Regions from separate parts of the Lentzea sp. NPDC051213 genome, predicted to be linked through region 2. Evidence: riboswitches for the same ligand, from Rfam matches in the RefSeq annotation. Region 2 holds a riboswitch; each other region holds the start of a gene.
The links. Region 2 has a riboswitch for S-adenosylmethionine ahead of thrC (threonine synthase). Riboswitches for the same ligand answer to the same signal wherever they lie in the genome.
Positions count from the first base shown of each region.

Region 1: another riboswitch for S-adenosylmethionine. It lies ahead of ACIA8G_RS39225 (aminotransferase class V-fold PLP-dependent enzyme); the one in region 2 lies ahead of thrC (threonine synthase).
Region 3: another riboswitch for S-adenosylmethionine. It lies ahead of ACIA8G_RS42600 (methionine ABC transporter ATP-binding protein); the one in region 2 lies ahead of thrC (threonine synthase).

Region 1 is NZ_JBITEX010000011.1:189,992-197,589, forward strand. It holds gene ACIA8G_RS39215 (M28 family metallopeptidase) at 1-676, opposite strand, end outside; gene ACIA8G_RS39220 (potassium/proton antiporter) at 802-2,289, shown strand; SAM riboswitch class IV at 2,364-2,478, shown strand; gene ACIA8G_RS39225 (aminotransferase class V-fold PLP-dependent enzyme) at 2,514-3,845, shown strand; gene lspA (signal peptidase II) at 3,869-4,564, shown strand; gene ACIA8G_RS39235 (RluA family pseudouridine synthase) at 4,606-5,490, shown strand; gene ACIA8G_RS39240 (AsnC family protein) at 5,521-6,366, opposite strand; gene dnaE (DNA polymerase III subunit alpha) at 6,636-7,598, shown strand, end outside.
Region 2 is NZ_JBITEX010000004.1:8,346-15,943, forward strand. It holds gene ACIA8G_RS18240 (glycoside hydrolase family 3 N-terminal domain-containing protein) at 1-450, shown strand, start outside; gene rpsT (30S ribosomal protein S20) at 574-840, shown strand; gene ACIA8G_RS18250 (cytochrome P450) at 953-2,227, shown strand; gene ACIA8G_RS18255 (hypothetical protein) at 2,205-3,011, shown strand; gene holA (DNA polymerase III subunit delta) at 3,012-3,989, opposite strand; SAM riboswitch class I at 4,083-4,202, shown strand; gene thrC (threonine synthase) at 4,214-5,470, shown strand; gene ACIA8G_RS18270 (hypothetical protein) at 5,606-5,788, opposite strand; gene ACIA8G_RS18275 (DNA internalization-related competence protein ComEC/Rec2) at 5,740-7,598, opposite strand, start outside.
Region 3 is NZ_JBITEX010000015.1:6,767-14,364, forward strand. It holds gene ACIA8G_RS42585 (4-(cytidine 5'-diphospho)-2-C-methyl-D-erythritol kinase) at 1-235, opposite strand, end outside; gene ACIA8G_RS42590 (MetQ/NlpA family ABC transporter substrate-binding protein) at 293-1,093, opposite strand; gene ACIA8G_RS42595 (methionine ABC transporter permease) at 1,131-1,814, opposite strand; gene ACIA8G_RS42600 (methionine ABC transporter ATP-binding protein) at 1,811-2,809, opposite strand; SAM riboswitch class I at 3,029-3,122, opposite strand; gene rsmA (16S rRNA (adenine(1518)-N(6)/adenine(1519)-N(6))-dimethyltransferase RsmA) at 3,210-4,085, opposite strand; gene ACIA8G_RS42610 (transglycosylase family protein) at 4,164-5,576, opposite strand; gene ACIA8G_RS42615 (TatD family hydrolase) at 5,878-6,699, opposite strand; gene metG (methionine--tRNA ligase) at 6,696-7,598, opposite strand, start outside.

The DNA.
Region 1 (7,598 bases), on a different contig from region 2:
GGACGTTGATCGACGTGAAGCCCGCCTGCAGCCGCTGCTGCAGCGCCAGCGAACCGGAGGGCTGACCGGAGGCGCTGTAGACGAAGTAGCCGGGGTTCGGCGAGCCCGTCATGTCGAAGTTCAGGTACGCCTTGATCTTCGACTTGTCGGTCGCCGACAGGGAGTTCACGTAGTTGGTCGAGCCGATCAGGCCGCGCTCCTCGGCACCCCACCAGCCGAACCGCACGTGCTTGGCCGGCTGGAAGCCGGTGGCCTTCATCTGGAGAGCGACCTCCAGGATCGACGCCGAACCCGTGCCGTTGTCGTTGATGCCGGGGCCCGCGGTGACGCTGTCGAGGTGACTGCCCAGCATGACGATGTTGTTCACGTCGCCGCCGGGGTAGTCCGCGATCAGGTTGTAGCCGGTGGCGCCGCCGTAGGTGAACGACTGCACCCGCGTGACGAAGCCGGCCGCGTCGAGCTTGCTCTTCACCCAGTTGACCGAGGCCAGGTACCCCGGACGTCCGTGAGCGCGGTTGCCGCCGTTGGCGTTCGCGATCGACTGGAACTGGTTGAGGTGTGACTGGACGTTGGCCACCGAGATGTTGGGGGCGGCCATGACCGCCGGAGCGGCCGCTTGCGCTGCTGTGGTTCCGGTCACCATCAAGGCGGCCGCCAGCGCGATCAGGATCCTCATGGTTCAACTCCGTGCAGGGTAGGGATTGAGCCACTGATCAACATGCTCCACTGTGCATGAGCCCGGTAGGTGCGAACGTCGGGTTGTCGCGTCGGATTCGTCCATTTCGGTGGTGATCAATCAGAATGGTCCAGGTGGGTGACGTCACGCTTGTTCTGGGCATCGGCGCCGCCGTCCTGCTGGTCTCCGTGATCGCGGTGCGGGTGTCGATCCGCCTCGGCCTGCCCTCACTCCTGCTGTACCTGGGCATCGGCGTCGTCCTCGGCGAGTCCGTGCTCGGCATCCACTTCGACGACGCGGACCTCACCCAGTCGCTGGGCATCGCGGCCCTCGTGCTGATCCTGACCGAGGGCGGGCTCACGACCCGCTGGCAGGCCGTGAAGACCTCGCTGTGGTTAGGCGTCGCACTGTCCACAGTGGCCGTTGCAGTGAGTGTCGCGATCACCGGAACGGCACTGCACCACCTGCTCGGCCTCGACTGGCGGATGGCGCTGCTCTGGGGCGCGGTGCTGTCGTCCACCGACGCGGCCGCCGTCTTCAGCGTCCTGCGGACACTGGGCGTGGGGCCGCGGCTCACCGGCGCGCTGGAGCTCGAGTCGGGTCTCAACGACGCGCCGGTCTACATCGCCGTCGTGCTGCTGGCCTCGGCGGACGAGATCACCTGGACCGCGCCGCTGCTGGTGCTCTACGAACTGGCCGCGGGCGCGCTCATCGGTGTCGCGCTCGGCTGGCTCGGTGGCGCCGGGCTGAGACGCGCGGCGCTGCCCGCCACCGGCCTGTACCCGCTCGCCACGGTGGCGGTGTGCGTGATGGCCTACACGGCGGGCGACCTGCTGCACGCCTCCGGATTCCTCGCCACCTACGTGGCCGCGCTCGTCCTCGGCAACGCCCGCCTGCCGCACCGCGCCGACACCCTCTCCTTCGCCGAGGGCCTCGGCTGGCTCGCGCAGATCGGGCTCTTCGTTTTACTGGGCCTCTACGCCTCTCCCTCGCGGCTGCTCGACGTGCTGTTCCCCGCGCTGATCGCGGGTGTCGTGCTGACCTTCGTGGCGCGGCCGCTGTCCGTGATGCTCGCCGCGCTGCCGTTCAAGGTGCCGTGGCGCGAACAGGCGTTCCTCTCGTGGTCAGGTCTGCGCGGCGCGGTGCCGATCGTCTTCGCGCTGATCCCGTTGATCCAGGGCGTCGAGGGTGCGCGCGAGCTGGTAGACGCGGTGTTCGTGCTGGTCATCGTGCTGACGGTGGTGCAGGGCACGACGCTGCCGTTCCTCGCCCGGCGTCTCGGTCTGGTGCGCTCGGGCGAAGCGCAGGAGGTGCAGGTCGACTCCTCGCCGCTCGACGAGCTGGGCGCCGAACTGCTGCAGGTCCACCTCCAGCGCGGGTCGAAGCTGCACGGCGTCTACATGTCCGAACTGCGGCTGCCCAGCGGCGCCACGGTGAGCCTCGTGGTGCGCGGCGGAAAGAGTTTCACGCCACAGCCGACGACCAGGCTGCAGACCGAGGACCAGTTGCTCATCGTCACCACCGAAGAGGCGCGCGATGCCGCTGAGCGGCGGATACGAGCCGTGGACCGCGCCGGTCGCTACGCACGGTGGAAGGGCGAGACCGGGGACTAGCTCGGTTTCCGAGGCTTCTCACCATGTGATCGGCTCTCGACGCGTGTTGTGAGGGTCCGCTAACGTCATCGGCAGGTCATGAGAGCCAGCGTCAAGCCCAAGCTTGCTGGCCGGCAACCCTCCTACCGCGGTGGGGTGCCCTTGGTGAGGACCTGGTCCGGCGCGTAGGGCGCCGGTCAAGCGCGGGCCTCCAGTCAGGCCCCCAGGCCGCAGGAGGCAGCTCGATGACGCTCGCGATCACCCCGAACACCACCGCTTCGGTTCCCGCTGTCGTCGGTTCCGACCTGCGGATTCCGCTGGTGACCGGAGAGCGCGTCACGTACGCCAACCTCGATCACGCGGCCAGCGCGCCGTGTCTGCAGGAGGTCCGCGACGCCGTCGACGAGCTGCTGCCCTGGTACGCCAGCGTGCACCGCGGCGCCGGGTTCGCCTCCCAGGTCTCCACCCGCGTCTACGAGCAGGCACGTGACCGCGTGCGGAAGTTCGTCGGCGCGCACTCCTCCGACGCCGTCGTCTTCACCCGCAACACCACCGATTCGCTGAACCTGCTGGCACGCAGCGTTCCCAAGGGCACGGCCGTGGTGCTGTTCGACAGCGAGCACCACGCGGCACTGCTGCCCTGGCGCGGTCCCAACGTGCAGCGGATCGCCACCCCTACGTCGTCCGGTGCGGCCCTCGCGGCACTGGACCGGGCCCTGACCGCCGCCCCGGTCGGTCCGCGGCTCGTGATCGTCACCGGGGCGTCCAACGTCACCGGCGAGTTGTGGCCGGTAGCCGAGCTCGCGAAGGTCGCGCGTTCGCACGGTGCCCGCGTCGCGCTGGACGCGGCGCAGCTCGCCCCGCACCGCCCGATCAACGCCCGTGAGCTGGGCGTCGACTACATCGCGTTCTCCGGTCACAAGATCTACGCGCCGTTCGGTGCCGGCGTGCTGGTGGGCCGCGCGGACTGGCTGCAGCAGGCCCAGCCGTACCTGGTGGGCGGCGGCGCCACGGCCAAGGTCACCGATCACGGCGACCGCCTGGGCGTTGCCTGGTCGAAGGTGCCGGAGCGGCACGAGGCGGGCAGCCCGAACGTCGTCGGCGTGCACGCGCTGGCCGCGGCCTGCGAGATCCTCTCGCGGCACTGGGAGCAGACCATCGCGCACGAGCAGGAGCTGCTCACGCGCCTGCGTGAGGGCCTGCGCACGGTTCCCGGCTTCCGGGAGCTGTCGATCCTGACCGACGCCGACCGCGTGGGCGTCGTGAGCTTCACCATCGCCGGTTTCGACGCGGGCTTCCTCGCGGCGGCCCTTTCCGCCGAGTACGGCATCGGTGTGCGGGACGGCGCGTTCTGCGCGCACGTGATCGTCGGCCGCCTGGTCAAGCAGGCCGGTTCGAACGAAGAACGCGCTGTGCGCGCGTCGATCGGCCTCGGTACGACGGCCGAGCACGTGGACCGTTTGGTGGCGGCGTTGCGCACGCTCGTCACCGAAGGTCCCAAGTGGACTTACACGCAGCGCGACGGCCGCTGGGTGCCCGAGGACGACAGCCGAACCCTGCCGCCGTTCCTCGCGTAGTCCCGGTCGTGGACAATGACCTGGTGAGTGACGAGTCCAAGGCCGACGAGAAGGCCGCCGCCAAGCCTGCTGAAGAGCAGGCCGGCGAGCCTGAGGTGGTCGAGGAACCGAAACCCGAGGCGGACGCCGAACCGGAGAAGGCTGCGGAAACGAAGCCTTCCGAGGACGACGACGCTGCCGAGTTCTCGATCACCGGGTCGCTGCCGGAGCCGAGAGTGCACCTGCTCGCCGTGCTCGCGGCCGGTGTGCTGGTCCTGGACATCCTCACAAAAGTCCTGTCCGTGGCCTTTCTCGAGGATGCCGAGCCGATCAAGCTGTTCGGTGGCGTGCTCTACCTGACGTTCGTCCGCAATCCCGGTGCCGCCTTCGGGCTGGCCGAGGGCTGGACGTGGATCCTCGCGCTGATCGCGCTGGGTGTCGTCGGGTTCATCCTCTGGATCGCGCGCAACCTCCGCTCCCAGGGCTGGGCCATCGGCCTCGGCCTGGTGCTGGGCGGTGCCGTCGGCAACCTCGCCGACCGCATCTTCCGCGAGCCGGGTCCGCTGCGCGGCCACGTGGTGGACTTCCTCTCGCTGTTCGACCCGTTCGGCCGCGTTTGGCCGGTGTTCAACGTCGCTGACATGGCGATCGTCTGCGGTGGCGCGACGATCGTGGTGCTGGCGCTAATGCAGCACGACTACGACGGGACGGTCCACAAAGAGAAAAAGGTCGAGGCGTGAGCGGATACCGAACGCTGCCGATTCCCGACGGGCTGGACGGCATGCGTGTGGACGCGGGCCTCGCCAAACTGCTCGGGTTGTCCCGCACCGTCGTCGCCGGCATCGCCGATGCGGACGACGTGCTGATCGACGGACGGGTGGTCGGCAAGTCGGATCGGCTGGTCGCCGGCGCGATGCTGGAGATCACTCTGCCGGCCCCGCCGCAGCCGATCACCGTCCAGGCGATTCCGGTCGAAGGCCTCGTCGTGATCCACGAGGACGACGACATCATCGTCGTCGACAAGCCGGTGGGCGTCGCCGTGCACCCGTCGCCCGGCTGGACCGGCCCGACCGTCGTCGGTGGCCTGGCCGCCGCCGGGCACCGGATCGCCACCTCCGGGGCTGCCGAGCGGCAGGGTGTCGTGCACCGGCTCGACGTCGGCACCACGGGTGTGATGGTCGTGGCCAAGTCGGAGTCGGCCTACTCGGCTTTGAAGCACGCCTTCAAAGAGCGGACCGTCGACAAGGTGTACCACTCGATCGTTCAGGGCCACCCGGACCCGATCAAGGGCACGATCGACGCCCCGATCGACCGGCACCCGAAGCACGACTACAAGTTCGCGGTGATGCAGGACGGCAAGCCGTCCATCACGCACTACGAGGTCATCGAGGCGTTCCGCGCGGCGTCGTTCGTCGAGGTGCACCTGGAGACCGGGCGCACGCACCAGATCCGCGTGCACTTCTCGGCGCTGCACCACCCGTGCGTCGGCGACCTGACGTACGGCGCCGACCCGACGCTGGCCAAGCGGCTCGGGGTGTCGCGGCAGTGGCTGCACGCACGGCAGCTCGGGTTCCACCACCCGGCGGACGGGCAGTGGGTCACCTACACGTCGGAGTACCCGGCTGACCTGGCCGCCTCGCTGGAGAAGCTGCGCGAAGAGGGCTGATCGCGGCTGCCGGGCCCGGTCGGCCCGGCACTAGTCCTCGACGGTCCAGACGAGCGTGTTGAGGTCGACCTCGGGCCGCACGCTCCAGCGCACCTGGATGACCTCGGTCGCGTCCGGCAGCACGAAGACGGTGTGCCCGCCGGTGGTCTCGCCCGGCTGCACGCCCAGCTTGTGCGCGGGGCGGGAGGACAGGGACACCGGGGCCTTCGTCACGGTCTCGCCGGTCTTGGTGACCAGGACCAGGTACATGTCCGGGAGCGAGGTGTAGGGCACCTGCGACGTGTTCGTCACCTCGGTGTGCACGACCACGGACCGCTCGCCCTCGGCCAGCTTGTAGCCCGCCGCGGTGAACAGGAAGTCCGCCGGGTCGACGACCTCCACCAGCTGGATCGAGAGGTGGGCACCTTCCAGGCTGTCCGCCTCGAGGGACGTGCCGACCTTGCCGGTGCGGGACACGGGCCTGGGTTGCGGCTGGTCCGCGCGCACCCAGCCGGCCGACTGCGGCGGACCCCAGGTCGCTTGGGGCTGAGGCTGGGCCGGGAACGGCTGGCTGGACGGGCCCTGCGGGCCGTACGGGACCTGGTGCGGGCCGCTCACGTGGTGGGGACCGCTCTGGTGCACCGCGTAGCCACCGGACGGCGGTGGGCCCATGTAGTTGCCGTAGGCGGCGGCGTTGGCGAGGGCCCGGCGCACGCCGTTGGGGTCGCATTCGACACCCACCAACAGCGGGAGACCGCTGCCGGACAGGGTGATCAGGCGCATGGCGGCCTCGCGTGGATCCATGCCGAGGCGCTGGGCGATCTCGTGCACAGCGGCGCGGCCCGACTCGGCTAGAACGGCGAGCAGGCGAGCGTCTACGGGATCAGGGGCCACCACGAATTGAAACGCTACCTGCCGGGTGAGATCTTCGCGTCATCGCCTGCCGGATCGAGATCAAGGCCTCCGCGAGCCACCTCACGCCCATGATGTGACCAGGCGGTTTGGCGCCACCCGCGCGCCGGTCGCACCCGGCGCCCGGCAGGGCCTGTAGGCTCGACCGGCGCCAGGACGTCTTCGTCCCTTGTTCGCGCTAAAACGCTTGCTACACAAGGGGGTTGCCGGTGTCGGACTCGTTTGTGCATCTGCACGTGCACACCGAGTACTCGATGCTCGACGGTGCGGCCAAGGTGGCCCCGCTGTTCGAGGAGGCCGAGCGGCTCGGCATGACCGCTGTCGGTATGAGCGACCACGGCAACATGTACGGGGCCGACGAGTTCTACCAGACGGCCACCAAGACCGGCATCAAGCCGATCATCGGCATCGAGGCCTACCTCGCTCCGCACAACCGCCTGCACAAGAAGCCGGTCGCCTGGGGCGACCCCGGCCAGCGCGGCGACGACATCTCCGGTGCCGGTGCGTACACCCACATGACCATGTGGGCGAAGGACGCGACCGGTCTGCGGAACCTGTTCCGGCTGCACACCGAGGCCAGCAAGACGGGCTACTACTACAAGCCCCGGATGGACCGCGAGCTCGTCGCCGAGCACGCCGAGGGCATCATCGCCACGACCGGCTGCCCGTCCGGCGAGGTGCAGACCCGGCTGCGGCTCGGCCAGGTGCAGGAGGCCTACCAGGCCGCCTCCGACTACCGCGACATCTTCGGCGCGGAGAACTTCTTCCTCGAGCTGATGGATCACGGCCTCGAGATCGAGCGCCGGGTTCGCGACGAGCTGCTGGAGATCAGCAAGAAGCTCGGCATCCCGCCGCTCGCGACCAACGACAGCCACTACGTCACCAAGGACCAGGCGGACACGCACTCGGCCCTGCTGTGCGTGCAGTCCGGCAAGATGCTGACCGACCCGAACCGGTTCAAGTTCGACGGCGACGGCTACTACCTCAAGTCCGCCGAGGAGATGCGGCAGATCTGGAAGGACCTGCCGGAGGCGTGCGACAACACGCTGCTCGTCGCCGAGAAGATCGAGTCCTACGCCGACATCTGGAGCGTCAAGGACCGCATCCCGAACTTCGAGGTCCCCGAGGGCGAGGACCAGGCTTCGTGGTTCCGCAAGGAGATCCGGCGCGGTCTCGAGTGGCGGTTCACCGGCCAGGAAGTCCCCGAGGAGTACATC
Region 2 (7,598 bases):
CCGAAGGCGCTGGGCGACCCGACGCTGACCTACGACCAACTGCCGGGTGCGAACACGTCGGCCGCCGCGAAGTACGACCCGCTCTACGCGTTCGGGCACGGGCTGTCGTACACGACGTTCGCGACCTCGGGCGTGACGGCGTCGACGACCCGCGAGAACGGCGTGGTGAAGTTCACGGTGGCGAACACCGGAGGCCGCGCGGGCACTGTTGTGGTGCCGGTCTACGTGCGTCAGCCGGCGTCGCCGGTGCTCACGCCGGACGCTCGGCTGGTGGGCTTCACCCGCGTGGAACTCGCTGCGGGACAGTCGAAGCAGGTCGAGGTGTCGTTCAAACTCGCGCAGCTGGCGCTGACCGTCGGCGATGTGAACGGTGACGGGCGGCGTGAGGTGGCTCGCGGTGGTTACGAGGCCGTGGTGGGGGCGGAGAAGGCCGGGTTCACGGTCCGCTGAGCTGGCCTGATATCCTTCGTCGTCGTGAACGCGCGGCGCTCCGCCGTGGAGGAGAACCAGCCTTTGGCTGGTGCCGACAAAGCGCGTCACGAACTCCGGTTTCGACATGAAGGGTGATGTCGCATGGCGAACATCAAGTCCCAGCTCAAGCGGATCAAGACCAACGAGAAGGCTCGCCTTCGCAACAAGTCGGTCAAGTCGTCCCTGAAGACGGCCATCCGCAAGTTCCGCGAGGCTGCCGAGGCCGGTGACAAGGCGAAGGCCCTGGAGCTGCTGCAGGACGCGTCCCGCAAGCTCGACAAGGCCGCCACCAAGGGCGTCATCCACGCCAACCAGGCCGCCAACAAGAAGTCGGCGATGGCCCAGCGCGCCAACAAGCTCGCTGGCTGAGCATCGCTGAGCTCTTGTAGAGCTTCCTGAAAAGGGTCCACTTCCTCCGCGAAGTGGGCCCTTTTCGCTGTTTCGATGGCGTCGCGCCGGCCTGGCCTGTCAGCGTCCGGTCATGAAGGTGCCTTTCCTCGGCGACACGCTGGAGTACATGCGCTCGCCGGTCGCGTGGACGCAGCAGCACTACGAACGGCACGGGCCTGTCTCCGTGCTGCCGATGTTCGGGGTGCGGAAGATGGCCGTGGTGCTCGGGCCCGACGCCATCGAGGAAGTGCTGCTCAACCGCGACAGGGCGTTCTCGAGCGCCGAGGGCTGGAGCAAGTTCGTCGGCCCGTTCTTCCACCGCGGGCTGTTGCTGCTCGACGGTGACGAGCACCGGCTCCACCGGCGGATCATGCAGCAGGCGTTCCTGCCCGCCCGGATCAGCGCCTACCTGGACCGGATGAACCCGGCCATCACCCGTGACCTCGCCTCGTGGCCTGCCGACGGGACGTTCGAGATCGCTCCGGCGATCCAGTCGATGATCTTCACCATGACCTCCGAGGTGCTCACCGGCTCCGGCCTCGGGGCTGCGGCCGACGAGGTGCACCGCATGTTCGAGGCGTGCCTGCAGGCGTCGTACTCACCGCTGCGCGTGGCCGTGCCAGGGCTCCCCTGGGCCCGTGGCATCGCCGCACGGCGCCGCCTGGAGGAGATCTTCGGCGCGTGGGTGGAGGAGCGGCGTGCGTCCGGCGGGCCGGCCGACAACCTGCTCAGCATGCTCTGCGCGGCAGTGACCGAGGACGGCGAGCAGTTCACCGCTCAGGACGTGGTCAACCACATGATCCTGTTGCTGCTGGCCGCGCGGGACACGTCCGCGAGCGCGCTGACCTCGATCATCTACCACCTGGCCGGACACCCTGAGTGGCAGCAGCGCTGCCGCGAGGACGGCTCGGCCCTGGAGCTGGTGCGCAAGGAGTCGCTGCGCCTCATGCCGCCGTTGGGGCAGCTGGCCCGCCGGGCCGTGCGGCCGACCACCGTGCTGGGCCACCCGCTGGCCGCCGGTACCTACGTCATGCCCATCCTGCAGTTCAGCCACCACATGCCCGGGGTGTGGTCGCAGCCATCGGTGTTCGACCCGTTGCGGTTCGCTCCCGATCGCGCCGAGGACAAGGCGCACCGGTACGCCTGGACGCCGTTCGGTGGCGGCGTGCACCACTGCATCGGCATGCACTTCGCCACCGCCGTGGTGAACGCCGTCATGGCCCAGCTGCTGGAGCGCTACGAGTGGTCGGTCGAGCCCGGCTACGAGGTGCCGTGGAACCGCCGTGGCGTGCCCACTCCTGCGGATGGACTGCCGGTCCGGTTGCGCGGTAGGGATAGAACCCATGGAATCGCTCCCACGCATTGACTTCGTCGAGCTGCACGACCTCGACGGCACTCCGCCCGTGCTGCGCACCCTGCACACGGAGTCCATCGCGTTCATCTACCGGCTGACGGACGCCGCGCGGGAGTACTCACGCCCGTTGTCGCTGGCTCTGCGTTCCGGTGCGGATCACCGGATCGTCGACCTGTGCGCGGGGTCGGGCGGGCCGGTGCCGCTCATCCAGCGCAGGCTGCACGAGGAGGGCGTCCACACCCAGGTGACGCTGACCGACCTGGTGCCGAACGTGCCCGCGTTCCAGCGCGTCCAGGCCGAGAACCGCCGGCGGCTGCCTGATTCGTGCTGCTCGGTGGACTACGTCTCCGAGTCGGTCGACGCCACCGACTGCCGGGTGGAGGGGACGCGCACGATCTACGGCGCCTTCCACCACTTCCCGCCGCCACTGGCCCGGCGCATGCTGCAGAACGCCGTCGACACCCGATCACCGATCGTCGTCGTGGACACCAAACGGTCGTTCCTCTACGTCCTGCTCTTCCCGTTCCTGACCACGCTGGCGGTGCTGCTTTCGGCGCCGTTCCAGCGCAATCCCCTGCCGCGCTACCTCCTGCGGCTGGCGCTGACCTACGTCGTGCCGGTGCTGCCGTTCATGATGTTCTTCGACAGCGTCGTGTCGTTCCTGCGCATGTACGGGCGCGCGGAACTGCGGCAGATGGTCGACGGCCTGACCGGCACCGAGTCGTTCGCCTGGACGATCGGCGTCGAACCGGGCTTCACCGGAGCCCAGTACCTGATCGGGATCCCGCGCAGGTAGTCACCGGCGCTGGTGTGCCGCCACGATCCGGAGCACGGCGCGCTCCAGCGCGTAGTCGGCGTCCGCCGCCACGCCCTTCACGTCCGCGTTGAGCCCCGCGACGATCTGCATCGCGTCGGCGAGCCCGCTCGGGTCCCAGCCGCGGGCCTGAGCCTGCGCCTTCTTGATCTTCCAGGGCGGCATGCCCAGCGGCCCGGCCAGGCTGAACGGGTCGGCCCGGCCCACCGCGGTCACGCGCGCGACCGTGCGCACCGCGTCCGCGAGCGCGTCCGCGACCAGCACGTGCGGCACGCCCAGCTGCATGGCCCAGCGCAGCGCCTCCATGGCGCCCGCCCGGTCACCGGTGACCGCCTTCTCCGCGACGGCGAACCCGGTCACCTCGGCCTTGCCCTGGTGGTAGCGCCGGATCTCCTCGACCGTCACCTTGCCGTCGGCGTCCGAGACCAGCTGCGACGCCGCCGCGGCGAGCTCGCGCAGGTTCGTGCCCACCGCGTCGATGAGCGTGGCGACGGCCTCGGCGTCGATCTTGCCGCCCGCCTGCCGCACCTCGTTGCGCACGAACGCCTCACGGTCACCGGGCTTGGTGACCTTGCCGCACTCGGTGACCGCGGCCCCGGCCTTCTTCAGCTGGCCGGGCAGGTCCTTGGCCGCCTTGCTGCGCCCACCGCCCGTGTGCAGGACAACGAGCGTGACCCCGTCCGCGGGCGCCTTGACGTAGGAGAGCACCGTGTCGGCGACCTCCTTGCCGATGTCCTGCGCGTTCTGCAGAACGATCACCCGGCCCTCCGCGAACAGCGAGGGGCTGACGAGTTCGGCCAGCTCGGGAGGCGTGAGATCAGTCACCTGCACACGGGTCAGGTCGGCGGTCGGATCGACCGTGCGTGCGGCCTCGAGCGCCGCTCGAACAGCACGTTCGACCAGCAACTCCTCCTCGCCGACGACGAGGTGCAGTGACTCCGGTGCGCTCACGCTCCGCATCTTCCCACGTCCCGGATCGTGGACGTTGGTGGCTGAGCAACGGACATTGCCGTAACTTTGCCGGGGAGTACGAGCACCACCACAACTGAATACCGCTCATCCAGAGGGGCAGAGGGAACGGCCCGACGAAGCCCCGGCAACCGGCGACAGCGCTACGCGCTGGCGATCACGGTGCCAATTCCGACCCGTTCGATTTCGCGGGAAAGATGAGGAGATACCTCGCGATGACTGCTGTCACTGTGCCCACGAGCACCACCTTCGACCTCGGCCCCGCCCGCGCACTGCTGTGCCGTGAGTGCGGAAATGAGACTCCTCTCGCTCCTGAGTACGCCTGTCTGGAGTGTTTCGGGCCGCTGGAAGTGGCCTACGACTTCGGCAAGATCCGGCGCGAGGACATCGAAGCCGGCCCCAGGTCGATCTGGCGCTACCGCGGCCTTCTCCCCGTTCCGTCCACTGTGGAACAGCACCCGAACACCGATCCCGGCGGCACCCGCCTGGTCGAGGCGCACAACCTCGCCAAGGCCCTGGGCGTCCGCAAGATCTGGGTGAAGGACGACACCGGCAACCCCACCCACTCCTTCAAGGACCGCGTGGTCGGCGTCGCGCTCGCCGCGGCCCGCGAGCTCGGCTTCAAGGTGCTGGCCTGCCCGTCCACCGGCAACCTGGCGAACGCCGTCGCCGCGGCCGCCGCCCGCGCGGGCTGGAAGTCCGTCGTTCTCGTTCCCTCCAATCTCGAGCGCGCCAAGATCCTGATGAGCGCCGTCTACGACGGTGCCCTGATCGCCGTCGACGGCAACTACGACGACGTGAACCGCCTCGCCCAGGAACTCGCCGCGGAGCACGACGACTGGGCGTTCGTGAACGTCAACGTCCGCCCGTACTACGCGGAGGGCTCGAAGACACTCGGCTACGAGGTCGCCGAACAGCTCGGCTGGCGCCTGCCCGAGCAGATCGTCGTGCCGATCGCGTCCGGCTCGCAGCTGACCAAGGTCGACAAGTCGTTCCGCGAGCTCGGCCAGCTCGACCTGGTCGAAGCCACGCCGTACCGCGTGTTCGGCGCCCAGGCCACCGGCTGCTCGCCGATCTCCGCCGCCTTCAAGGCGGGCCACGACGTCATCCGCCCGGTCCGCCCGGACACCATCGCCCGCTCACTGGCGATCGGCGCCCCGGCCGACGGCCCGTACGTGCTCGACGCGGTCCGCCGCACGAACGGCGCCATCGAGGACGTGACCGACGAAGAGGTCGTCGAGGGCATCAAGCTCCTCGCCCGCACCGAGGGCATCTTCGCCGAGACCGCCGGCGGCGTGACCGTCGCGACGGCGAAGAAGCTGTTCGAGTCGGGCCAGCTCGACCCCGACGCCGAGACCGTGCTGCTGATCACCGGCGACGGCCTGAAGACCCTCGACGCGCTCGGCGACACGATCGGCCCGCGCGCGACGGTGCCGCCGTCGGCCGAGGCCGTCATCAACGCACTGGGATAGTGCGGTAACCGTCGGCCTTTGCCCCGTATTTCGGTGGTCGGACGGGTGCATCGCGCCCTGCTGAGCGCCGGAAGACGCGGCAAAGGTTGGCGGTCACAGCGCTGGTCACCTCCCCCCGGACGCGATCTCCTTGGTTCAGAAGGAGATCGCGTCCGTCTTGACCCAGCCGGTGCGCGGAAAGCGCTGCACGCTGTCCAGCACGTGCGGCCCGATCGGTTTCACATCCGCGCGCCACGCCACAACCCGTTGCGGCCACGGGGATTCCGCCTTCAGCACGTTGTAGTGGTAGTCCTGCCACACGTGCGGGGCGATCCGCATGCCATCGTCGAACACGGACTCCGCCACCAGGTCGTAAGCCTCCTCCGGTGTGGCGGCCTTGGTCGGCGGCAACACGTGCGTGGCTGTCGCCCGGTAGGTGAGCGCGCGCGTGCCATCGCCGAGCGTTTCGCAGATGTAGTAACCGAAATCGGGTTTGAGTTCGTCGTGGGGCCACGGGCTCGCCGTGTACCCCATCTGCCACATCGCCCACGCGAACCCCGGCCCACTACCGGAAATCGGGTAGCGCGCGTCGTGCAGCCTGATCCAGACGTCGTCTTGCACTCTCTTCTCCTTCGTACGATTCGGTTTCCCGGCAACACAGCCAGGTCGCCGTCCTTGTCCGTGCGCAACACCACTGCGCCTCCCGCCCGCAACTCGTCGATCACGTGCGGGCTCGGGTGCCCGTAGCGGTTGCCCGTGCCGACGCTCACCAGCGCGACCCGCGGCCTGACGGCCTTGAGGAACGCGGGCAACGAGTACCGCGAACCGTGATGCGGCACCTTGAGCACCTCGGCTCTCAGATCCCGCTCGCCCAGCAACGCCGCCTGACCGGCCAGCTCGACGTCACCGGTGAGCAACACCCGGCCGGCCGCCGTGTGCGCCCTGAGCACGAGCGAGTAGTCGTTCACCGTCGTGTTCGTGTCCGCGGCGACCGGCGGCCGTCGCGGTCCCATCACCTCCACTTCCAGTCCAGGCCAGGCGAACCGTTCGCCCGCCTTCGGCTCCAGCACCCGCACACCACGCGCACGGGCCTGCACGCCGACCTCCCGCCACGCCCACGCGGGCTCCTTCAACGGCCCCACCGCCACCGCACCCACCGCACGCCCGGTGAGCACGGCCGGCAGGCCGCCAACGTGATCCGCGTGCAGATGCGTCAGCACGACCAGCGGAATCCGCTTGATTCCCAACGTCTTCAGGCACCGGTCAACGGCACCGGGATCGGGCCCGGTGTCGACCACCACCGCGCGGTCGCTGTCGTCCGTCGCCAGGACGAGCGCATCGCCCTGACCCACGTCGCAGCTGACGACCTTCCACCCGGCCGGCGGCCACGCCGGCGCCACCACCTGCAGCGGCACCAGCACCACGAACCCGCCCACGAGCACCGCGACCACCAGCGCCCGCGTCTTCTTGAATCGCAGCAACAACACCGCGACCACCACCGCCACGGCGAGTGCGAACGCCCCCACCCAGCCCTCAGGCCAGGCGACCGACGCACCAGGCACGCCCGCCGCCTGCCGCCCGACCAGGACCAGCCACGTCACCGCCGGTCCCGCGACGTGCACCACCACTTCGGCCGCCGGTGGGTACAGCGGCGCGACGACCGCCGCCAGCACCCCCAGCACCGTCGCCGGCGCGACCACTGGCCCGGCGACCAGGTTGGCGACCACCGCCACCAGGCTGACCTCGCCGGACAGCCCGGCAACCAGCGGAGCCGTGGCAAGGCTCGCGGCCGTGGGCACCACGATCGCCTCAGCCAGCCCGCCCGGCACACCGCGTGCCTTCAGCGCCCGCGCCCACTTCGGCGCCACGAGCACCAGCGCCGCCGTCGCCACCACCGACAACGCGAACCCCGGCTCTCCACCGAGTGCGGGATCGACCAGCACCAGCACCACAACGGCGGTCGCGAGACTCGGCAACGCCGAGCGTTCCCGCCCCAGCACCAACGCCAGCAACGCGACGACACCCATGACGGCCGCCCGCAACACGCTGGGCTCAGGTCCGGCCAGGACCACGAACCCGACGAGCGCCACCATCGCCGCCACGGCCGCCATTCGCGGCCCGAGCCGCCGCAGCAGCAGGTACACCGCGC
Region 3 (7,598 bases), on a different contig from region 2:
CCGCGCGCCACGCGAGGTTGGAGGCTCCGGTGGGCACCTGATCGGCGCCCTCGCCATGCACCTCGACGCCTGGCTCGTCGGCCACCGCGACCGTGACCTCGTCGGCGAGCGAAAGCGCCTGGAAGATGGTCACCAGGTCGTGGTAGCCGTCCGGGCGCACGTCACCGACGGCCAGGTGCAGGTTGACCTTGGCCGGGACGCGGACCGTGACCGGGGGTGGAACGACTGCGAGCACGATGTCAGCCTACGGGCGTTCTGCCGTCGCGGACGCCTCCCCCGGCCACTGCGGGTCTCAGACCGGGATGACAGAACCGTTGAAGGTCTGCTTGATGTAGTCCTTGACCTGCTGCGATCCGAGCAGCTCCGCGAGGTCGCGGATGCGCTTGTCGTCCTTGAGCTCGGTGCGCGTGACCAACCCGTTCGCGTTCGGGTTGTGCTCGGCCTTCTCCAGCGCCAGCGAGTCGGTGGCGGGCTTGAGGCCCGCGTCGATCGCGTAGTTGCCGTTGATCACCGACGCGTCGGTGTCCTCCAGCGAGCGCGGCAGCTGAGCGGCCTCCAGCGGCACGAACTGCAGGTTCTTGGGGTTCTCCGCGACGTCGCGCACGGTCGGCGCGTCGACGGCCTTGAGCTTGATCAGACCGTTGGCCTCCAGCAGCTTCAGGCCGCGGGCCTCGTTCGTGGCGTCGTTGGCCAGCGCGATCTTGGCTCCGGACGGCAGGTCGTCGACCTTCTTGTGCTTCTTCGAGTAGAGGCCCAGCGGCTCGACGTGGACCGGCTCGACCCACTCGACCTCGGCGCCGGTCTCCTTCGTGAACGTCGCCAGGTACGGCACGGTCTGGAAGTAGTTGGCGTCGAGCGAGCCGTCGACCAGCGCCGTGTTCGGCTGCACGTAGTCGGTGAACTCGACGACCTCGATCTTCAGGCCCTTCTGCGCGGCGAGGTTGTCCGCCACGTACTTGAGGATCTGCGCGTGCGGGACCGGCGAGACGCCGACCTTCAGCGTGTCCGAAGCGGACGCTCCGCCCGACGAGCAAGCGGACAGAGCAGTCAAAGAGGTCAAAGCGACCGCGATCAGGGCAGCCTTAATACGCATGACGTTCCTTTTGAGAGTTTCGAGCGGCGGAGAGAGATCAGACTGAGGCGTGCCGGCGCCGGTCGGACGCACGGGCGGCACGGGTGAACCCGAACTGGATCACGGTGGTGAGCACGGCGAGCCACGCCACGGTGCTCCACAGGATCCGGTCGTTGAAGCGCTGGTAGCCCTCGCGGATCGCGAGGTCGCCGAGCCCGCCGCCACCGATCACGCCGGCCATCGCGGAGTAGCCGATGAGCGCGATCACGGTGACGCCGATGGCGTTGATCAGCGCGGGCAACGACTCGCGGATCAGCACGCTGCGGACGATCCGCAACGTCGAGGCACCGGTGGTGATCGCGGCTTCGACCACGGTCACGTGCACCTCGGACAGGATGTTCTGCACGAGCCGCCCCACGAACGGGATGGCGCCCACGGCCAGCGGCACGATGACCGCCGTGCTGCCGATGGAGCCACCGACGATCAGCCGGGTGACCGACGTGAGCGCGACGAGCAGCACGATGAACGGCATCGAGCGACCCAGGTCGGTGACGAAGCTCAAGAGGCGGTGCACGACCGTGTTCGGTCGCAACCCACCTCGTGCGGTGAGCTGCAACCAAACACCGACCGGAATGCCGAAAGCTGTGGCGATGAGGGTGGAAACGCCGACCATGTACAGCGTTTCCCCGGTGGCCTCGACGAGGTACGTGACGACGTCGGACCAGGGTGTAGCAGACCTCACGCAGCTACTCCCTGCGGTCCCTTCAGGGACCTCTGCACCGCGCCGCCTGCCTCGCCGATCCACTCGAGAGCGGAGTCGGAGCGCTCGCCGTTCAGGCCGAGGCGGAACCGCGCGACCGGGGTCTCGCCCAGTCGCGTGAGGCCGCCGCCGACGATGTTCAGCTCGACGCCGAACCGGTGCGAGGCCTCGGGCAGCAGCGCGCCGACCGCGGCGAACCCGACGAGCACGACGTCCGCGACGCGGTCGTAGTTGCTCTCGTTGATCGGGTTCAGGTCGACGGCGGGCAGCAGCGCACTGCTCGTGCGGCTGGCGGCGTCACCGACCAGCTCGAGCACCTTGCCGTGCTCGACGACGCGGCCCTGCTCCAGCACGGCGACGTCATCGCAGATCTTGCGGACCACGCCCATGTCGTGCGTGACGATGAGAACGGTCACGCCCAGCTCGGCGCGCGCACGGTCGAGAACCGTCAGCACGGAACCGGTGGTCTCCGGGTCGAGCGCGGACGTGGGCTCGTCGGCCAGCAGCACGCTCGGGCTCGCGGCGAGGGCACGCGCCACGGCGATGCGCTGGCGCTGCCCGCCGGACAGCTGGTCGGGGTAGGAACCGGCCTTGTCGGTCAGGCCGACGAGGTCCAGCAGCTCGCCCACACGGCTGCGGCGCTGAGGTCCCGGCACGCCGGCGGACTCCAGCGGCAGCGCGATGTTGCCGGCCGCGGTCCGCTGCCGCAGCAGCGAATCCCCTTGCGGCACAACGCCGATCTGCCGGCGGGCGGCCCGCAGCGCGGACCCGTCCAGCGAGGTGATGTCCGTGCCGTCGACGCGGATCGCACCCGAATCGGGGCGCTCCAGCAGCGCGACGCAACGGGCGAGCGTCGACTTGCCGGCCCCGCTCGGGCCGACCACGCCGAGCACGGTGCCCGCGTCGACATCGAGGGTGACGCCGTTGAGGGCGTTGACGCCCTGGAAGGACTTGGTGAGGTTTTCGACAGTGATCACGTCTGCTCCACGGCTGCGCTCGACGGCACAGTGCCCCGATTTCGGCGGGCACGCGCGGTCGAAGTTCTGCTCAGGTGTGCGCCACTCGTACGCCGAGTGCGCGTCAAAGGACTTTTAGAAGGCGCCTTAGACGAGGTGGCGACGACATGCAGAAGCGGTGCGACGGCACTGGTCGACGACTCGACGGCGCGTCAGCATTCGCGTGGTACCCATGGTGATCCTCCATCGGTCCTGGCGTTAGCACCTGCCCGCATCCAGCGGGTGGTTGCTGCGACGTCGTAGAGCCAGGTCTCTCAGTCGCTCCGGATGGCAGTTGTAGTCAACCGGACGGACGTTCGGTTGCGCAAGCCAGATTCCGATTCGTTCGACAGATCACACTGTTGGCCGATGGATCCCCGGCCTAAGCCTCAGCAATCCGAATGAAGTCGATCACGCCAAGCCGCTCGGCCCTTTGCTGGGGATCGACGTCCGCCTTCTGGAGCAGTTCGTCCACCTGCTGGACGCCTCCCGCCCAGCCCTTCAGCGCCGCCCTCAGCGTCTTGCGGCGCTGCGCGAACGCGGCGTCGATGATCTCGAAAAGCCTCTTGCGATCCACTGTGGACAGCGGGCTTTCGTGGCGCCGGAACCACACCAGGCCGGAGTCGACGTTGGGCGCCGGCCAGAACACGTTCCGGCCGATCGGGCCTGCCTTCTTCGCGTCGGCGTACCAGGCGAGCTTCACGCTCGGCACCCCGTAGATCTTGCTGCCGGGCTTGGCCGCCATCCGGTCCGCGACCTCGGCCTGGACCATGACTAGTCCTTTTCGCAGGGTCGGCAACTCACTCATGAGATGGAGGACGACCGGGACCGCGACGTTGTACGGCAGGTTGGCCACGATCGCCGTCGGCTGGACGGGCAGGTCGTCCTTCGAGACCTTCATCGCGTCCTTGAGGACCACGTGGAGCTTGTCCGCGTTCTCGGGGTCCATCTCGCGCGCGGTCTGCGGGAGCCGCTGGGCCAGCGGCGGATCGATCTCGACGGCCACGACCTGCTTGGCGCTGGGCAGCAGCCCGAGCGTGAGGGAGCCCAGGCCGGGGCCGACCTCCAGCACGACGTCGTCCTCGTCCAGCTCGGCGGCCGCGACGATCTTGCGGACCGTGTTCGGGTCGTGCACGAAGTTCTGGCCGAGCTTCTTGGTGGGGCGGATGCCCAGCTCTTCGGCCAGACGACGGACTTCGGCAGGACCCAGCAGGCTCACCCGCGCATTCTCGCAGACGCCGGAGCTCGCCTCCGCCACGCCGCGAAACGTCACGCGGGGGCCCCGCGTTTCCTCTGAGGAAACGTAGGGCCCCCGCGTGACTGAAAAGGTGAGGGGTTACGGCAGGCCGAGCTTCGCGCGGCAGCCCGGCCACGCGGCGTAGGTGCCGCCAGCGCGGTCGCGCAGCCTGGTCGCCGTGGCGATCTGCTGCTCACGGGTCGCCTGGTGCGGCAGCGCCGCGTACTGGGTGCCACCGTTCGAGGCCCAGGTGCTGGCCGAGAACTGCAGGCCGCCGTAGTAGCCGTTGCCGGTGTTGATGGCCCAGTTGCCGCCGGCCTCGCACTTGGCGAGACGGTCCCAGACCTCGCCGTCGGGCAGCGGCTTCGTGCCCACGGTGATCTTCTTGGGCTTCGGCTCCTTGGTGACCTTGCCGCCGATCTTCTCGCGGCTGATCTCCTTGCCGTTCTTCACGGTCACGCGGTACGTCGAGACCTGCTCGCCCGGCACGCCGGGGTCGGTCACCGTCTGCTGACCCGCGTTCATGTTCGGGTCGTTGGTCTTCTCGACCGGGGGCGCGACCGGCTCGTTCACGTTGATGACCGTGACGCCGGTGCGGGAGATGTAGACCTCGGCACCGGTGGCGAGCTTGACCTCGGTGCCGTTGGCGACCGCGTCTTCCGCGCCGAGCTGGATGTTCTCGTTCTTCAGCAGCTCGTCGACGGTGACCGCGGTGGTCTGCAGCTCACGCGGGGCGTTGGCGCCGTCGAACAGCTTGATGTTCTTGCGGGTCTTGACCTCGAGGTTCATGCCCTTGAGCGGGACGTCCTGGCCGGCGGGCGCGGACATCCACGCGCCTTCGGTCGGGACGCCGAGCTGCTTCGCGGCCTCGTCGACCGTGACGGAGCGGACCCAGTCCTCGCGGGCCTGGCCGTCGACGCTCATCTTGAGCAGGCGGCCGCGGTCGAGGGTGATCTTGCCGCCGTCGGAGATCGGGGCGTTCAGCGAGGGCGACAGGGCGTCGTGCTCACCGACGACGATGCCTTCCTCCGCCAGGACCTCGCCGACCGTGCCCTCGTAGGAGTGGACGGTCGAGGTGGCGCCGTCGATGTCGACCGCCACGGACTTGTCCATGGCCATCGCCGTGACGCCGCCGCCCGAGATGGACACCAGCACCGCGGCGATCGCGCCCTTGACGAAGCGGCGCTTCCAGGACGAGACGGCCTCGACGAGGACCTGCGGGTCGCGCTGCTCCTCTTCCTCCGACGGGAGGAAGAGGAGCAGCGGCATGATCGTCGTCTCGGCGTTGATGAGCCGGATCAGCTCGTCGACGTCGACGTTCGCGGTGGCGAGGAGCTCATCGGCGTCCGGGCCGAGCACCTCGAGCACGTCCGCGGGCGAGATGCTCAGCGCACCGGCGGGAAAGCTCGGGTGGGGGTCGGCTACACCGACTGCGGTGCCCCCGACCGGCGTGAACCAGTCGGTGTCGTCGTTGAAGTCGTAAGGAGCGGCAGTTCTGTCGCTTCCGGTCACAGGGTCGATACCTCCATTGCGGAAGCACGAGGCCACCGCACAGTTGGCGTTGACGTGATCATTCGAGATGTGAAGCTCGAAGGTTCCCGGCAACTCCTCCTACGTGGTCTCGCTTCTTCGCGCTGGCTTGGGTCCCGCCCCGACTGCGGGCGTGCTCCGAACCGACAACGTCGGCTCAGGTGGCACGGTCACGGGACAGTAACGGGGTCGCGGACGTTGCGCAAACACCCCCACGGATGTTGTGACCTCAGTCACCCCATGGGGGTAGCAACGCCTTGCTCCGTTCGTCTTAGACCACATTTCAGTCACCAAGTCCGAACACTCGTTGAGCAGTACGGGTGACTGCGGCACAGAGTTCAGAAAGATCTTCGCCACGGAGAGTGGCGAGATCCCTGACTGTGTAATTCACGCAATAGGGTTCATTCGGCCTACCGCGGAACGGGTGCGGGGTCAGGAAAGGCGCGTCCGTCTCCACGAGCAGCTGATCTTGGGGCACCAGTTGGGCCGCCTCGCGCAGCGCCCGCGCGTTCTTGAACGTCACCGGCCCCGCGAACGACAGCACGTACCCCGCGTCGACGCACCGCCGGGCGAAGTCCGCGTCACCTGAGAAGCAGTGGAAGACCACAGTGGACGGCGCGCCCTCGGCCTCGAGCACCTTGATGATGTCCTCGTGCGCGTCGCGGTCGTGGATCATCAACGGCTTCCCGACGCGCTTGGAAAGGTCGATGTGCCAACGGAAAGCCTCGTGCTGGGCGGCCGGCGGCGAGTAGTCCCAGTAGTAGTCGAGACCGGTCTCGCCGATCGCCACGACGCGCGGAAGCACGGCGAGCCGCTCCAGTTCCGCCTTCTCGTGATCCCCGAACGTGGACGTCCGGGTCGGGTGCACGGCCACCGCCGCGTAGACCCGCGAGTCCCAAGTGGACGCCTCGGCGGCCCACTGCGCGGCGGCGAGATCGTCGGCGACGGTGATCACGTGGGACACGCCCGCCGCGTTCGCCCGATCGAGCAGCACGGCCACGTCTTCAGCGTTGGCCGCGCCACACGCGTCCAGGTGGGTGTGAGCGTCGACCACCGGCACCGGAAGGGCTTCCGGCACCGGCGGTCGTTCCTGCTTGGGACTCACTTGACGATCGGAGCCCACTCCGGGCCCGTCTCGCCCAGCTCGGGGTCGAGCTTGGCGAACAGCGGCGACGGCTTCTGCAGGGGCCGGCCGACCTCGATCGGCGTCGACTCCCACTTGGCCTGCTCACCCGCGTAGTCACCGGTCAGCACCGGGTACGGGCGGTCAGGCACGTCCAGGTCCTCGACCTCGGTCAGCTCCGGCTGAGCCGCCCACACGCCCGTGCCGCCCAACGCCTCGTGCACCTTCTGCGCCGAGTGCGGCAGGAACGGCGTCATCAGCGTGTTCGCGTCCTGCACGACCTGCAGCGCGGTGTGCAGCACCGAGTCGCGACGGTCCGGGTCGTCCTTGAGCTTCCACGGCTCCTGGTCGGACAGGTACTTGTTCGCCGCGGAGATGACCCGCATCGCCTCGCTGGAGGCCTGCTTGAACCGCGAGCGGAGCAGGTGCGCGCCGACCGTGTCGAACGCCGCCTTGGACTGCCGGAGCAGCTCGTGGTCGGCGTCGGTCAGTGCCGTGGCCTTCGGGATGGCGCCGACGTTCTTGTGTGCCATCGAGACCGAGCGGTTGACCAGGTTGCCCCACTCGTTCGCCAGCTCGAAGTTCGTCCTGCGGACGAACTCCTCCCAGGTGAAGTCGGTGTCCTGGTTCTCGGGACCGGCCACGGAGATGAAGTACCGCAGCGCGTCCGGCCCGAACTCCTTCAGGAAGTCGCCGACGTAGATCACGGTGCCGCGCGACGTCGAGAACTTCGAGCCGCTCATCGTCAGGTACTCCGACGACACGACCTCGGTCGGCAGGTTCAGCGTGCCGAACCGGCCGGCCTCGCCGCCCTTGTCGCCCGCACCGTTCTGGCCCAGCAGCAGCGACGGCCAGATCAGCGAGTGGAAGACGATGTTGTC